2 regions of the Kluyvera intermedia genome follow, and region 1 is predicted to be linked to the other one. Evidence: predicted binding sites of a transcription regulator. Region 1 holds the regulator's gene; the other holds the start of a gene.
What was found. The regulator PurR, encoded in region 1, represses purine synthesis genes. The targets are predictions, from matches to a motif close to CANGCAAACGTTTGCNTG.
Positions count from the first base shown of each region.

Region 1 (8,735 bases):
AGAAGTTGAGCACCCTGCCATTTTTGCAGTGCGGCACGGCAACCGTAGCCACCAATCAAGAAAGCGATGGTCTGAGGAACGTAGCTCAGGCCAATGACGGTTGGGCTATAACCCATTTCATGCAGAATAAATGGCGAACCTGTCAGCCATGCGAAGAAACTCGCAGAGCACGCGGCGTAAATCAGAACGTTGCCACGATAGTCCTTACTGCGCAGCAGGCGCATAAAGGTCAGCTTTTCTTCGCTGGTGGCATTTTTCTTGTGTGCCGGCTTCAGGCGAAATGCGGGTAACATCAGCACCAGGGTAATGATAAATAATGCCGCAAAAATGGCCTGCCAATCAAAATGCACTAATAACCAGCTACCCAGAAGCGGGGCGAGGGCTGGAGATAGGCCGACCAGTGGCATAATCGTGGCGAAAATACGGTTAGTGCGCTGCGCAGGATAATAGTCAGTCACCATCGCCTGCCAGGTTACGGCCGCCGCACAAACGCCTACGGCCTGTACAAAGCGCAGTACCAGCAGTGTGGTACCATCACGCACCCACAACATGCCTATGCAGCCCAGCGCAAAAATGGTTAACCCGGTCAGCAGAATCGGTTTACGGCCGTAGCGGTCTGACAGCGGCCCCCACAAAAGCTGCGCGAGGGCAAAACCGGCGAGGAACAAACTCAGGCTGGCACTCACTGCGGATGCTGGTGTTTGCAGATCTTCCTGAATAACCGCAAAGGCAGGTAAATACATATCTGTCGCCAGAAAACCCAGCACGCTCAGTCCTGCTAGCCAGACTAAAAATCCTTTCCCCGGTTGCATAAATCGACCTTTTTCTCATGAATAAACAATTGCGCAGAGTGTAGAGAGTGCAATGGTGGTTGTGAAACGCTAATATTTGAGTCATGGATTCAAAATATTTGAAGGCAAAAAATGTGGTCTGAATATTCCTTAGAAGTGGTTGATGCCGTTGCGCGCAACGGCAGCTTTAGCGCCGCGGCGCAGGAATTACACCGTGTGCCTTCGGCGGTGAGCTATACCGTCCGTCAGTTAGAGGAATGGCTTGCGGTGCCTTTGTTTGAACGGCGGCACCGGGACGTTGAGCTAACGCCTGCCGGTGCATGGTTTTTGAAAGAAGGGCGATCTGTTATCAAAAAAATGCAGATCACCCGCCAACAGTGTCAGCAGATTGCCAACGGCTGGCGTGGGCAGTTGGCTATTGCGGTAGATAACATCGTTAAACCGGAACGGACTCGCCAGATGATTGTTGATTTCTATCGCCACTTTAACGATGTTGAGCTGATCGTATTTCAGGAAGTTTTCAACGGCGTGTGGGATGCGTTGTCGGATGGTCGCGTGGAACTGGCGATTGGCGCGACCCAGGCCATCCCAATCGGCGGGCGTTTTGCCTTTCGCGACATGGGTAAGCTTAATTGGCACTGCGTTGTCGCCTGTTCGCATCCGCTGGCAAAGATGGAAGGGCCGCTCAGCGATGATGTGTTGCGCAATTGGCCTTCATTGGTGCTTGAGGATACCTCTCGCTCGCTACCCAAGCGGACGACCTGGCTTCTGGATAACCAAAAAAGAGTGGTGGTACCGGACTGGGCGTCGTCGGAAACCTGCATTTCTGCTGGACTATGCGCGGCAATGGTACCCGGACATCGGGCGCAACCGTGGCTTGAGAGCGGGGAGTGGGTCGCATTAACACTGGAAAATCCCTTCCCGGATGCAGCCTGTTGTCTCACCTGGCAGCAAAGCGAAGCCTCACCGGCATTAAGCTGGTTGTTAGAGTATCTGGGAGACAGTGAGACGTTAAACGATGAGTGGCTGCGGACGCCGGAATAAGGCGTCCGCATCAGGACTTAGCGGCGATAGTCGCGATACGGGCCGTCGGCCACGGAGCGGCGTTCGATGAGGCGCGGATGCACCTCAATCGACTGAGACACCTCACGCTTACTTACGATGCGGTCCATCAACATATTGAAGGCCGTTTCACCCAGTGAATCTTTTGGCTGATGAATCGTCGTCAGCGCCGGGGTAAAGAAACGGGAGTTGCGCACGTTATCGTAACCGATAAGCGAAATATCCTGCGGAACCCGCAGACCCATTTCATCGGCAGCACACAGTGCGCCCATCGCCATGACATCGCCACCGCAGAAGATTGCGGTTGGACGAGGGTGCTGGGACAGGATTTGCTGCATCGCACGATAGCCAGACTCAGGCTCAAAATCGCCCTGTACAATCCAGTTGGTTGGGACGTTTATCATCGTCTCTTCCATGGCTTTCATAAAGCCCGCCAGACGACCCGCACCAGTGTTACGCTCCAGCGGCCCTGGGATCACGCCGATATCGCGATGCCCGCGTTCCACCAGATAACGACCCGCCATATAACCGCCCTCAAAGGCGTTATCAATCACGGAGTCAGTAAAGTCAGCTTTGGATTCTCCCCAGTCCATCACCACCATCGGGATGTTGCGATACTCTTCGAGCATCGTGAGCAGAGATTCCGGGTACTCTGAGCACATGACCAACAGGCCATCTACGCGCTTTTGCGCCATCATCGACAAATACGCGCGCTGTTTCTCAAGATTATTCCACGCGTTGCCAAGAATTAGGGTATAGCCTTTCTCAAAGCAGTTTTTCTCAACGGCTTCGATGATTTCAGCAAAATACGCCGCCTCGCTACTGGTTGCCAATAAACCGATCGATTTGGTGTGGTTAACCTTAAGGCTACGCGCCACGGCGCTTGGCGAGTAGTGCAGCTCTTTAATGGCTGCCCAAACCGCTTCACGCGTGTCTTCAGCGACAAAACGGGTTTTGTTAATTACATGTGATACGGTTGTAGTGGAAACGTTTGCGCGCTTCGCTACATCTTTAATTGTTGCCATTCCATCTCACTCCAGACCCTGGCCTGCCCCTGATAAAACCGAAAGGAAAACGTTTGCCTTCACACACCCTGGTACAATCTTGCAGATTGCATTTCGCCGGGAAAACGATACAGGACGACAGGAGGGGGTCAATGGCCGGTACGCTTATAAATAAGCGTCGAATTTTGACTTATCCTGGCGCAAAGTGGAAGAACAAAAACAAACATCCTGCTAAATCTGTGAAGATTTTTACGATTAACTGTGCAAAAATGATTAAACGCAGTTTTACTGTGGAAATCAAAAGGAGAAAAATTGATGAGCACCGATCTTAAGTTGTCACTCGGTACTACCTTTATTGCGCTTGCTCTGATCGTCGCAGCAAGTTTCACCGCTATATTGCATTAATCCCTCTGTGAGGGAGCATCCGCTCCCTCTCGTATTATTGTTACCCAATTAGCAATAATCTTTTGCTGTTTTGTACACTTCTGTTTTTCTGTGATTAATGTCATGCTTTTGCCCCATGTTGTCATGCCGCGTATTGCGTGTGGCTTAGCGGAGCTTTTGTATGAAAATTAATTTTCCCTTATTGGCTTTAGCCATTGGGGCCTTTGGTATTGGTACGACCGAATTCTCGCCGATGGGCTTATTGCCGGTTATCGCGAAAGGGGTTGATGTCTCAATTCCCGCCGCCGGTATGTTGATCAGCGCCTATGCGGTTGGCGTGATGGTTGGCGCGCCGCTGATGACGCTATTACTGTCACATCGCGGTCGTCGTAATGCGCTGATTTTCCTGATGGCTATCTTTACCCTTGGCAACGTACTGTCCGCTATCTCGCCGGACTACACCACCTTAATGCTCTCGCGCATTATCACCAGCCTCAACCATGGCGCTTTCTTTGGTCTTGGCTCAGTGGTGGCGGCGAGCGTGGTACCAAAGCACAAGCAGGCCAGCGCCGTTGCAACCATGTTTATGGGGCTGACCATTGCTAACATTGGCGGAGTGCCTGCGGCAACATGGCTTGGGGAAACTATCGGCTGGCGTATGTCGTTTATGGCAACCGCGGGGCTTGGTGTGATTGCCATCATCAGTCTGTGGTTTTCTCTTCCAAAAGGTGGGGCGGGGGAGAAACCGGATGTTAAGCGCGAGCTGTCGGTACTGGTCCGTCCGCAGGTCCTGTCTGCGCTGTTAACGACCGTATTAGGTGCGGGCGCCATGTTCACGCTCTATACCTACATTTCTCCGGTACTGCACACCATCACCCACGCATCGTCAGGTTTTATCACACTGATGCTGGTGTTGATTGGCGTTGGTTTCTCCATCGGTAACTACCTGGGCGGTAAATTTGCTGACCGCTCCGTCAGCGGCACGTTGAAAGGCTTCTTGCTGCTGTTGATGGTTATTATGTTGGCGATTCCGTTCCTTGCGCAAACCCAGTTAGGGGCCGCAGTGAGCATGGTGGTCTGGGGTGCGGCAACCTTCGCGGTGGTGCCACCGTTGCAGATGCGCGTGATGCGGGTAGCGCATGAAGCGCCAGGTCTGTCATCATCGGTCAATATCGGGGCATTTAATCTTGGTAATGCGCTGGGTGCGGTTGCTGGTGGTGCCGTGATTTCAGGCGGGATGGGCTACGCTTTTGTTCCCGTGATGGGCGCAATTGTGGCGGGGCTGGCATTGTTAGTTGTGGTGGTAAGCAGCCGTCGCCGAGGTGAAGAGGCGCTGGCGAGCCAGTAAAAACAAAAACGCAGAAGATTGACTCTTCTGCGTAATAGAGTAAACCCGGCTCAATATGGTCGGGTTTTACAACTTATGCGGCCAGATTTTCAGCCACAAACTTCCAGTTCACCAGAGCCCAGAAGTGCTCCAGATAGTTTGGACGCGCATTGCGGTAATCAATGTAGTAAGCATGTTCCCACACATCCACGGTCAGCAGTGGCGTTGCATCAGTGGTCAGAGGCGTACCCGCGTTAGACGTTGAGACAATGGCCAGCGAGCCGTCAGCCTTCTTCACAAGCCATGTCCAGCCCGCACCGAAGTTTTTGACTGCCGCGTCAGTAAACTGTGCTTTGAACTCAGCGAAGCTACCAAACGCTTTGTTGATGGCGTCAGCAACTGCACCGGTCGGTTCGCCGCCAGCGTTAGGGGCCAGGCAGTTCCAGTAGAAAGTGTGGTTCCAGACCTGAGCCGCGTTGTTGAACACACCGCCTTCAGACGTGCGCACGATCTCTTCGAGCGTTTTGCCTTCAAACGGGGTGCCTTTAACCAGGTTGTTCAGGTTAGTGACATAAGTCTGGTGGTGTTTACCATAATGGTACTCAAGCGTTTCCACAGAAATGTGTGGGACAAGAGCGTCTTTGGCATACGGTAATGCAGGTAATTCGAACGACATTGCTACTCTCCTTATTATAGTTTATCCACTCAATAACCTTGTATTGAGTGAGGATAGAGTAGCAAATTAAAAGGTGAGATAAAAGATAAGCTTACCCCGTTTATTAACAAACGGGGTAAGTGATTAACGAATGGTCTTAGGGGTTACCACGCGGCGAGCGCCGACATAATGACGCACCCAATAATCTTCGCTCAATGAGGTGATTTGGATATCACGACCGGTGCGAGGCGACTGAATGAACTTACCGTTGCCGACGTAAACACCCACATGGTCAGCTGTACCACGACCTTGGGTGCGGAAGAAGACCAGATCGCCGCTTTCCAGCTCGCCACGGTTTACCGGGCGGGCGTCACGCAAGTGGTACATTTCATTGGCGGTGCGCGGAATACGAATATTGACCAGATCTTTATAGGCGTAATACACCAGACCGCTGCAATCGAAACCGGTACGAGGGGAGTTGCCGCCCCAACGGTAAGGCTTACCTAGCTGACCCATCAGTTTGTTCATCGCCGTTTTCTGCGCTTTTTGCACGCGAACTTTGTGTGCCTGGGCAATGGTAGTGGGTTGGCTTTCGGCAGGGCTGGTGGTACAGGATTTTTTGTGGCCTTTACGCGCGGGTTTGCAGGTCGTGACGAGGTTGGCAGTTTTCAGCGTGCTGCCTTTTCTGCTGGCTTTTGCGGTACGCGTAGCGGATTTTTTGCGGCTGGTGGTTGATGTTGATTTTTTCGCCACGGCGGTTGCGGTTTTTTTCTTCGTAGTAGTCGCGGTGGTTTTTTTCTTGGTGGTGGATTTGGTGTCTGTGCTTTTTTTCTTACGTTCACTGCCTTTTACGGGAAGCGATTTTTGCGCCGTGGGTGTTTTGGCATGCCCGGTTGCATGCGCCAACGGCGTGAAAGATAACGATGTAAACAACAATGCACAGAGCGTGAACGACCATTTTTTTATCTGCGCCACTGAACAACCCTCTGAGTAATCAGGCGATACATCCTTGCCTGGGTATGGTTTACAAAACCCAACGATTCTAATCTATAAAAACACGAAATGTTAATACTGTTTTTAGGTCTAAAACGTTGTTTCGTTAGCAACTGCAAAAAAAAACATCAATTGATACAACTTGAGCTAAAAAATGAACACATTTTCCCGGTTGCTGCCGATAAAGACATATTTATAAAGCAACTTAAGAGAACAGACGATAAAATAGTAAAGCGTGAACAAAATGTTATTTTCGGTTCGCAGCCTGAAACGCTACAATGGCGGACTACTGTCGTAAAAAGAAGTGTGAGGAAGCAAGACAATGAGCGAGACAATTGAAAAAATTCAGCGCCAGATCGCTGAAAACCCAATCCTGCTGTATATGAAAGGTTCTCCAAAACTGCCAAGCTGCGGCTTCTCCGCTCAGGCGGTTCAGGCGCTGTCTGCCTGTGGCGAGCGCTTCGCTTATGTTGACATCCTGCAGAACCCAGATATTCGCGCTGAGCTGCCAAAATACGCAAACTGGCCAACCTTCCCACAGCTGTGGGTGGATGGTGAGCTGGTTGGTGGCTGTGACATCATTATTGAAATGTATCAGCGCGGTGAACTGCAGCCTCTCATTAAAGAGACCGCGGCGAAATACGCTGAAGAGCCAAAAGCAGAATAATTGCCTGGTTTGTGTAGGTCGGGTACCGAAAACAAAAAAGCGCCTTTAAGGCGCTTTTTTTATACGATTATTCTTCGGTGGCTATCGGTAGCGGCCAGCCGCCGAGACGCTTCCAGCGGTTGACGATTTCGCAGAACAGTGTCGCGGTCTGTTCGGTGTCGTACAGCGCCGAGTGGGCCTGGCTGCTGTCGAAATCCATACCGGCTGCGGCACAGGCTTTTGACAGCACGGTTTGCCCCAGCGCCAGCCCGCTAAGCGCGGCGGTATCAAAGGTAACGAACGGGTGGAACGGGTTACGCTTTAACGAGGCGCGCTCGGCTGCGGCCATCATAAAGCTATGATCAAATGTGGCGTTATGCGCCACCATGATTGCCCGATTGCAATCACTGTCTTTAATCCCTTTGCGCACCATCTTGAAGATAGCATGCAGCGCGTCATATTCGCTGACCGCACCACGCAGCGGGTTATTCGGGTCGATACCGTTAAACGCCAGCGCTTCTGGTTCAAGATTGGCACCTTCAAACGGTTCAACGTGGAAATGTAACGTGTTGTCCGGCATCAACCAGCCTTGCTCATCCATTTTCAACGTGATTGCTGCTACTTCGAGCAGAGCATCCGTTTTGGCATTGAATCCTGCGGTTTCAACATCAATCACCACGGGATAAAACCCACGAAAACGGTCGCATAGACCATTAAGCTGCACATTGTCGGACATCTGAATCTCTTAACTTAGAAAAAGTAGCGCGCATTATGGCAAATTTTGCCGTGGCTTGGAAAGGCGGGAGAAAAAAACGGGCGCCTTTTGGCACCCGTGGGAGATTAGTTGCCAAGACCTTTGCCGGCATCTTTCTCTTCGATTAGCTCGATTTTGTAGCCATCCGGGTCTTCAACAAACGCGATGACGGTAGCACCGCCTTTTACCGGGCCGGCTTCGCGCGTGACGTTGCCGCCATTTTTGCGAATGCGGTCGCAGGCTTGTGCCGCATTATCCACGCTCAGGGCGATGTGGCCATATGCGGTACCGAGGTCATATTTGTCGACGCCCCAGTTATAGGTCAGTTCAATGACCGCAGTATCACTTTCATCACCGTAACCGACGAATGCCAGAGAGTACTTATATTCGGTATTTTCACTGGTGCGCAGCAGCTTCATGCCCAGAACGTTGGTGTAAAATTCAATGGAGCGTTGCAGGTCGCCGACACGCAGCATGGTATGCAGTAAACGCATGATATCCCTCGTCCTAACTTATGAATAATGTCCTAGTATAGCGGCGGATGGCCGCCGCTATCAATGAAGGATCACAGCGTAGGGTAGTCGGTATAACCTTCAGCACCGCCGCCATAGAAGCTTTCTGGGTGCTGTGGATTCAGATCTGCTTTGTGGTGCAGACGCGCAACCAGGTCAGGGTTGGCAATATACGCGCGACCAAAGGCAACGGCGTCAATTAACCCTTTTTCGATAAGTTCTTCTGCTTTTTCCGGCGTGTAAGCGCCAGCGCCAATGATTGGGCCGTGGAAACGGGCACGGACTTTTTCACGGAATGCATCGCTGTACGGTTCGCCGCCAGCCCAGTCCGGTTCGGACATGTGCAGATAAGCAATTCCGCGTTTACCCAGCTCTTCGATTAAATAAAGGGCATCCGCTTCTTCGTTCGGGCCGTTATCGACGTTCTGGAAGGAGCCAATTGGCGAAACACGGATACCGATACGGTCAGCGCCCCATTCTTTGATCCCGGCATCAACCACTTCCAGTACCAAACGGGCACGATTTTCTACGCTGCCGCCATAGGCATCGGTACGATGGTTAGAAGAAGGTGACAGGAACTGGTGCAGCAGGTAGCCGTGTGCGGAGT
Region 1 covers NZ_CP139986.1:2,592,875-2,601,609, reverse strand. Annotated here, with positions in the region: gene punC (purine nucleoside transporter PunC) at 1-812, opposite strand, end outside; gene punR (DNA-binding transcriptional activator PunR) at 924-1,835, shown strand; gene purR (HTH-type transcriptional repressor PurR) at 1,853-2,878, opposite strand; gene U0026_RS12555 (hypothetical protein) at 3,010-3,189, shown strand; gene cydH (cytochrome bd-I oxidase subunit CydH) at 3,173-3,262, shown strand; gene U0026_RS12550 (MFS transporter) at 3,423-4,589, shown strand; gene sodB (superoxide dismutase [Fe]) at 4,663-5,244, opposite strand; gene U0026_RS12540 (C40 family peptidase) at 5,368-6,198, opposite strand; gene U0026_RS12535 (Grx4 family monothiol glutaredoxin) at 6,539-6,883, shown strand; gene rnt (ribonuclease T) at 6,951-7,598, opposite strand; gene gloA (lactoylglutathione lyase) at 7,703-8,110, opposite strand; gene nemA (alkene reductase) at 8,182-8,735, opposite strand, start outside.

Region 2 (8,735 bases), 1.2 Mb from region 1:
ACTGGCCAGGCAACGTGCGCCAGCTGGTTAACGTTATCGAACAATGCGTTGCGCTAACCTCCTCACCGGTCATCAGCGATGCGCTGGTCGAGCAGGCGCTGGAAGGGGAGAATACGGCACTTCCGACCTTCGTCGAGGCGCGTAATCAGTTTGAGCTCAACTATTTACGCAAGCTGCTGCAAATCACCAAAGGCAACGTTACCCATGCCGCCAGAATGGCCGGACGCAACCGCACCGAGTTCTATAAATTACTCTCGCGCCATGAACTGGATGCTAACGATTTTAAAGAGTAGCACCGTACATACGACTGATTTATGATACGGTGAGCAACCGGTTACGCGAAAAAAACGACAGGAACACCATGAAAAAAATTGATGCGATTATTAAACCCTTCAAACTTGATGACGTACGTGAAGCGCTGGCGGAAGTTGGCATTACCGGGATGACGGTAACGGAAGTGAAAGGCTTTGGTCGTCAGAAAGGTCACACCGAACTTTACCGTGGCGCGGAGTACATGGTCGACTTTCTGCCGAAGGTGAAAATTGAAATCGTGGTGACCGACGATATCGTCGATACCTGTGTCGATACCATTATCCGCACTGCGCAGACCGGTAAAATCGGTGATGGCAAAATATTTGTCTTCGACGTGGCGCGCGTAGTACGTATCCGTACCGGTGAAGAAGACGACGCGGCTATCTAATCCGCGTCGCGCGTGTGTAGGCCGGATAAGCGTAGCGCCATCCGGCATCACCATTACAGGACTTTATGCGGGCCAAAACACTCGTAATGAATGTTCTCGTTCTTCACCCCTAATCCCACCAGCTGTTTTGCCGCAAACTGCATAAAACCGACCGGACCGCACAGATAGAACTGCATCGCCGGGTCGCTGATTGCCCCTTCCACTCGATTCAAATCCATCAGACCCGTGCTATCGAACGCGCCTTTTTCCTGATCGGTTGTGGTCGGTTCACGATACCAAGTGTGCGCGGTAAAGTTCGGCAGTGAACGACCCAGCTCGCTGACTTCGTCAGCAAAAGCATGCACATCGCCATTTTCTGCCGCGTGGAACCAGTTAACCTGCGCGCTATGGTTGTTTTTCGCCAGCGTATCAAGCATCGCCAGCATTGGCGTCTGGCCGACACCGGCGGAAATCAGCGACACTGGAGTATCGGTTGCCACATCCATAAAGAAATCACCGGCAGGCGCCGCCAGATGAACGGTATCGCCTTCGCTGGCATGGTTGTGCAACCAGCTAGACACCTGGCCGCCATCTTCACGTTTCACCGCAATCCGGTAGCCTTTGCTATCTGGAGTACGGGTCAGTGAGTACTGACGAATTTCCTGGAATTCAAAATCCTCAGGTTTCAGCCAGACGGCCAGATATTGTCCAGGACGATAGTCGGCAACCGGCTGACCGTCGACCGGCTCCATCTCGAAGCTGGTAATAAGCGCGCTACGTGGCGTTTTCTTCACTATACGGAACGCCCGGGTGCCTTCCCAACCACCTGTTTTGTTCGCACTTTCCTGGTAGATCTGCGCTTCACGGTTAATGAATACGCCTGCCAGTACACCGTAAGCTTTGCCCCATGCATCCAGCACTTCCTGGCCCGGGCTGAACATTTCATCCAGCGTTGCCAGCAGGTGCCCGCCTACGATGTCGTATTGCTCGGGTTTAATCTGGAAGCTAGTGTGCTTCTGGGCAATTTTTTCAACCGCAGGCAGCAGGGCAGCCAGATTATCAATATTGCTGGCGTAAGCGGCAATCGCGTTGAACAGCGCTTCACGTTGGTCGCCGTTGCGTTGGTTGCTCATATTGAAAATCTCTTTCAGTTCCGGATTATGGGCAAACATCCGGTCATAAAAGTGGGCGGTCAGTTTTGGGCCGGTTTCAACCAATAGAGGGATAGTGGCTTTTACGGTAGCGATGGTTTGAGCGTCTAACATAGCAGGCATCCTTGAATGTTATTTATTGTTGCATGTTAAATGCATCTTATAAAAATACCCCTGCTTTGTAAATGGTTCTTTGTAATATTGCATTAATGCGGTTACAACATGAATTATTCACATCACAATCTTGAAAAGAAATCCGTTTCCCTGTCGAAGGTCTTTATTCCTCAACCCCTTGTGTAGCTTGAAGGTAAACGTTTGCGTAATTTCGCTTGTCAAGACCTGTTATCACACAACTAATCAGTTATACTGTTCGCCGTTGTCCCACAGGACTGCCTTTTTCAGGTCAAAATTTTATTGTTAGCTGAGTCAGGAGATGCGGATGTTAAAGCGTGAAATGAACATTGCCGATTATGATGCCGAGTTGTGGCAGGCTATGGAGCAAGAAAAAGTACGTCAGGAAGAGCACATTGAACTGATCGCCTCCGAGAACTATACCAGCCCGCGCGTCATGCAGGCGCAGGGATCTCAGCTGACCAACAAGTATGCTGAAGGTTACCCAGGCAAGCGCTACTACGGTGGCTGCGAATACGTTGATATCGTTGAGCAACTGGCCATCGACCGTGCTAAAGAACTGTTTGGCGCAGACTACGCTAACGTGCAGCCGCACTCCGGTTCTCAGGCTAACTTCGCGGTCTACACCGCGCTGCTGCAGCCAGGCGATACCGTTCTGGGTATGAACCTGGCGCAGGGCGGTCACCTGACTCACGGTTCTCCGGTCAACTTCTCCGGCAAACTGTACAACATCGTTCCTTACGGTATTGATGAGTCCGGTAAAATTGACTACGAAGACATGGCGAAGCAGGCACAGACTCACAAACCGAAAATGATCATCGGTGGTTTCTCTGCTTACTCCGGTGTGGTTGACTGGGCAAAAATGCGTGAAATCGCTGACAGCATCGGCGCATACCTGTTCGTTGACATGGCACACGTTGCCGGTCTGATTGCCGCAGGCGTTTACCCGAACCCGGTTCCACACGCTCACGTCGTGACCACAACCACTCACAAAACCCTGGCGGGTCCACGTGGTGGTCTGATCCTGGCGAAAGACGGTAGCGAAGAGCTGTATAAAAAACTGAACTCCGCTGTCTTCCCAAGCGCGCAGGGCGGCCCGCTGATGCACGTGATCGCGGCAAAAGCTGTGGCACTGAAAGAAGCGATGGAACCTGAGTTCAAGGTTTACCAGCAGCAGGTTGCGAAAAACGCCAAAGCGATGGTCGAAGTCTTCCTGAACCGTGGCTACAAAGTGGTTTCTGGCGGTACTGAAAACCACCTGTTCTTGCTGGATCTGGTTGATAAAAACCTGACCGGTAAAGAAGCTGATGCGGCGCTGGGCCGTGCAAACATCACCGTGAACAAAAACAGCGTACCAAACGATCCGAAGAGCCCGTTTGTGACTTCCGGTATCCGTATCGGTTCCCCGGCTGTGACTCGCCGCGGCTTCAAAGAAGCTGAAGTGAAAGAGCTGGCTGGCTGGATGTGTGACGTGCTGGACAACATCAATGATGAAGCCAACATCGAACGCATCAAAGCAAAAGTGCTGGATATCTGCGCTCGCTTCCCGGTTTACGCATAAGCGCTAACCGTAAGATGCAAAAAAGGCCGCGAAAGCGGCCTTTTTTATGCCTGATAAAATGTAGCCCGGGCAAGGCATTTACGCCGCCCCCGGGGCTGTTCCCGGCGTCGCTGCGCTTGGCCGGGCTACTTTTTGTTTTAACGTCTATCCAGTGAAATCCTTCCCGGCCCGACAACCGCTAGCAGTAAGAATCCGCCTGCAATACTGATGTTCTTATAGAAGTTAATCATATTTGGCATCACCGCATCGCCGGTCATATCCCAGTAATGGTGACCGATAACCGCAGTCCCCAAGGTGTAGAAAACAAAAATCACCGCCAGCGGACGGGTGAAAAAGCCCAGGATAACCAGAATAACTGCCGGAACCTCCATCACAATCGCAATAATTGCCGCCAGTGAAGGCATTGGTGCGCCGGTTGCGGCCATATATTGCACCGTGCCATCGAAGTTGAGCATTTTCGGATAGCCGGAGAGGATAAACAGCAGCACCAGGGCAATGCGAGCAATCAGCAATATGAGGTCGCGTGATGCCCCGAAATCAAAATAACGAAGTGAGTTCATGTGAGTGCCATCAGGTAAGTACGTGTGATTTAAACGTAATACACAATTTTGCGAATCGCCACATGATGGAATTAAATCAACCTATGGACGGGTCGTGGCTTTGATACCCGGTTATATGAATAATTTTAATACCGGTCAGGTGTTTTTTTTTGACTGTTTAACGGCGGCGCATCTACGCGACTAATAACCTGAAAAAGGGCGAGATGAAATCGCCCTACAGGATTTAGTTGAACTGGCGCAATGTGCGGTGTTTAGCGTGGGGCTTTGAGGATCGGATCGCACTTCGCGCTGCTGGCCTGACCGTTTCCGCTGATGGCCGCCTGAATGCATTCCTGATAATCCAATGATGAGACGGCTTCATTGTCGCTGTGCGACTGTGGCGCAGGTTGGCTATTGGCGCAGCCTGCCAGAGTCAGAATAACAATTAAAGGGAATAGAGGTTTCATGCTTCTTCCTGATAAGTGGCGATCCGTTTTGGCAGTGTGCCCTATAGATGAATAATGGGCAGTAACCAATTGTGCCCATGAATAGGCCTAGTTGGGACAGGTAAAGGTGATGCGCATCACATTTATCTGTTAAGCAAGAAGGGTAATGCTCATAAGAACATGGTGTGTGTCAGTAAACTATGGCCTCCAAAACGGGAGGACCCCATGGTTTTGCACTCCACGCGCTGGCTGGCGCTCAGCTACTTCACCTATTTCTTTAGCTACGGTATTTTTCTGCCTTTCTGGAGCGTGTGGCTCAAAGGGGCGGGGCTGTCACCTGAAACCATCGGTATTTTGTTGGGGGCAGGGCTGGTGGCCCGGTTCCTGGGGAGTTTACTGATTGCCCCACGCGTGAGCGATCCATCACGTTTAATTCGCGTACTGCGCATTCTGGCGCTAATGACCTTGCTGTTCGCGCTGATGTTTTGGGCCGGGACAAACGTGGCCTGGCTGATGGTGGTGATGATTGGTTTTAACCTCTTCTTCTCGCCGCTGGTGCCGTTAACGGATGCGCTGGCAAACACCTGGCAAAAACAGATAACCATGGACTATGGCCGGGTGCGTCTGTGGGGCTCGGTGGCCTTTGTCATCGGGTCAGCATTGACAGGGAAGCTGGTCAGTCTTTACGGCTATCAGGTGATTTTATTGATACTCAGCCTCGGCGTTGCCTCGATGCTGCTGGGTATGCTGCTGAAACCCTCCGTCATGCCGCTGGGTGAATCCCGCCATCAGGAGTCAGTAGGGTGGTCAGCCTGGCGTGGTTTGGTGACGCATAACTGGCGTTTTCTGACCTGCGTCAGCCTGCTGCAAGGGGCGCATGCCGCCTACTATGGCTTCAGCGCTATTTACTGGGAAGGGGCGGGGTATTCGGCCTCGGCGATTGGCTATTTATGGTCGTTAGGGGTAGTCGCTGAAGTGGTGACCTTTGCGTTGAGCAAAAAAGTGTTCCGCCGATTCAGCGCCCGTGACCTGCTGTTACTGTCGGCTATTTGCGGCGTCATTCGCTGGGGGCTAATGGGCTGGACCACGAGCCTGCCGTGGCTGATTTTGATTCAACTTCTCCACTGCGGTACTTTTACGGTCTGCCATCTGGCGGCCATGCGCTACATTGCGGCGCGTCAGGGCAGCGAAGTGATCCGCCTTCAGGCGATCTACTCGGCGGTGGCGATGGGCGGCAGTATCGCCGTGATGACCATGTTCTCTGGTTTCCTTTACCAGCATCTGCATCAGGGGCTGTTCTGGGTGATGGCGCTGGTGGCCTTGCCAGCAGTGATATTGCGGCCTAAATCGGTGATGCGTTAAGTCTCTAGCATTTTGCAGATATGCTGCTGTTGATGTTCGCTGAGCGGCTGTTCTGCGTGGATCAGCGGCGGCGAGAACAGCGGGAGAGCGATGGCATACGGCGAGATGATGAGGGTGCTGTCTTTCGGCGCGCCCTCTGTCTGGAACGTATGTGCCGCCAGATACTTCACGTTCAGCGGCAGCAGGGTCAGCTCACGCAACTGCTGCTCAATTTCCTGCTCAAGCGTAGGATTATCGCCGGTTAATAACACCACCTGTTTCTCGTGCAATTCACTCTCCTGCATTAATCCCGCGCCAAAAATGACCGCAATCAGTGCTGCTTCGTCGTTGCTAAAGTGCAATCTGTACCGGGCTTCAAAATCAGCTAATGCCGCGCGAGTGGTGCGGATAAGCCGGGGATAGAGGCGGTGGATCTCTTCGGGAAGGTGGTTATCGATACCAATGCCAAAAATGCAGCGGTTCAGTGCCTGCGAGAGATGGGTGTAAAGCTGACGGCTCAGTCCGCGTTCATCGGTAAAGTGACAGTTGGCGATGCGCTGAAAATGGTCGACCAACCGGGTCACGGCCTGATAAAGCTGCTGGTCCTGACCCTGGTTTTCATCGCGTGCAACGGGAATTTTAAGCAGCATAAACAGCAGCGCCAGAAATTGCTGCTCGTTATGGTTCGGGGCCTGTTTTACCCGACGCTGCCAGTGGCGAACGATCTCAGCCGCCGTCTGGAATTCGGCGGCTGACTGTGTCCAGGTGCTTTGTAATGCGTTGAACTGCGGGCTTTCACCCAGATGATGTTGTAGCAAGCAATACTGCAAATAGAGGCGTAAAAGCTGCCCGTCTCGGGATTCAAATTGGCGTTGCAGGCTGCGCCCACAGCGGTTGACCAGCGCCTGCAGATTGGTTTCGTCATACAGATTACGGGCAATTTTTAGCTGTTTAAGCTGCGTTTTCAGCCCTGGTGTAAAATAGTCGGTGACAAATTGCGGACACAGACGCAACGCGCGGCGGAGCCAGTGTAGTAAGCACAGGCGCAGGTCGAGGTTGGTGCCTTCAATCCGATAGCATCCATTCGCCAGGGTGGCGATCGCCAGACGATGGTAACGCTCGATCTCCAGGCCCGCATCAACGATATCTTGCCGGACGATTGAAACATCGACATTATTCACTTTGCCGATATATTCCGGCGTAATGGAATGCCCTGGGAGATACAGCATCAGCAACGCCTGGCAGCGGCGCTGCGGACTGGAAAGCACAGATGGGGGTTCGAGTACGCTCATCATCTGTTGTCATCCAGCAGCAGGTAGTAGGAATAAGCGTAGACAAAAGATAACGACAGCTAATGGGCTTTCGCTAAGGAATGCTGGCGGCGGTCACAGAATTTTTCACTGAGGAACGGATGAAGAGAGTGAAACAATGCGTGGTTCTGGTGTTTCTTGCGGTTTTATCGTTAAGCGCCCGCGCGCACCCGCACAGTTTTATCACCATCACTAACCAACTGGTAGTCAGCGATGGTCAACTTACCGGCATGAAAATGCGCTGGGTCATGGACGAGTTGACCTCGGCTGATTTGCTATACGACGCCGGGAAAGCTCAGCCGGGCGATGAAGTATGGAAAAAACTGGCCGCGGAAGTGATGGCCAATGTGCTGGGGCAGCATTATTTCACTGAGTTCTGGCATGACGGTAAAAAGGTGAAGTTTGAGAACCTCCCTACGGCTTATGGCCTGGCGCGGCAGGGACATCAGGCAGTATTGACCTTTACGCTCCCGCTGGCGACGCCGCAAAAGCTTGCCGGTCAGACCTTCACGTTCTCGACGTTCGACCCAACCTACTATGTTGATATGAGCTATGAAAAGGACGGGGATGTTGCATTTTCTCCTGACTTTACCGGCTCGTGTAAAGTCAGTGTCCATACGCCAAAGCCTAATGAAGATATGCTCTCGTACGCGCAGTCGCTCGATAAAGAAGATGCGCCGGAAGAGGATATGGAGCTCGGTAAACAGTTTGCCCAGAAGGTGACCGTACAATGTCAGTGAGTTCAACGAGCAGACGCCCTTCACGCGGTTGGTTACCGCTGTGGCCGCTGCTGCTGTTTATTGTCGCCGCTGTAGTCGGCCTGCTGTGGTTATGGCAATTCTGGCCACAGGTGATGATGAAAAGCATCATCTGGCAGCGTGACGTTAACCAGCAAATGAGTGGTTTGCTACAAGCCGTGGCGGCGAATCCGGCACAGGCAGGCGGCGCACTATTACTGTTTAGTTTTGTTTATGGCGTGCTGCACGCGCTGGGGCCTGGACATGGCAAAGTGGTGATCACCACCTGGCTTGCCACCCATCCATCAAAACTGAAGTCGAGCATCGCTCTGACGCTGGCGGCTTCTTTATTACAAGGACTGGTCGCAATTGCTCTGGTGGTTGTTGTACTGACTCTCCTGCAACTTCCGGCGCGTCAGCTGCATCTGAGTAGCTTCTGGTTAGAGAAGGGCAGTTACGCGCTGGTGGGAGTCCTCGGATTATTGTTGTGCTGGCGGGCGCTAAAAAAACTGCGCGTGCTGTTACGAAAACCCAAATTCACCGCGTTTACGCCGCAGCATGTTCACCATGAAGGCTGCGGTTGTGGGCACCAGCATATGCCGGATCCTGAACGGTTGAGAGAAGGCGACGACTGGCGCGCCAGGCTGATGATCGTTTTGTCGATGGGGATGCGCCCGTGTTCCGGGGCAATCATGGTGCTATTGTTCAGTAAAGTCATTGGCGTCTTTGCCTGGGGAGTCGCCTCGGCGCTGGCGATGGCGGCAGGAACGTCGTTGACCATAACCTCACTGGCTCTGCTGGTGCATGCGTTTCGATCGCTTGCGGTAAAACTCGGCGGG
Region 2 covers NZ_CP139986.1:1,353,090-1,361,824, forward strand. Annotated here, with positions in the region: gene glrR (two-component system response regulator GlrR) at 1-293, shown strand, start outside; gene glnB (nitrogen regulatory protein P-II) at 362-700, shown strand; gene hmpA (NO-inducible flavohemoprotein) at 754-1,944, opposite strand; gene glyA (serine hydroxymethyltransferase) at 2,270-3,523, shown strand; gene U0026_RS06605 (DoxX family protein) at 3,661-4,083, opposite strand; gene chiQ (ChiQ/YbfN family lipoprotein) at 4,335-4,529, opposite strand; gene U0026_RS06615 (3-phenylpropionate MFS transporter) at 4,734-5,870, shown strand; gene csiE (stationary phase inducible protein CsiE) at 5,867-7,144, opposite strand; gene U0026_RS06625 (DUF1007 family protein) at 7,261-7,899, shown strand; gene U0026_RS06630 (nickel/cobalt transporter) at 7,890-8,735, shown strand, end outside.
Region 2: the regulator PurR is predicted to act here: its motif matches at 2,135-2,152, upstream of glyA (serine hydroxymethyltransferase).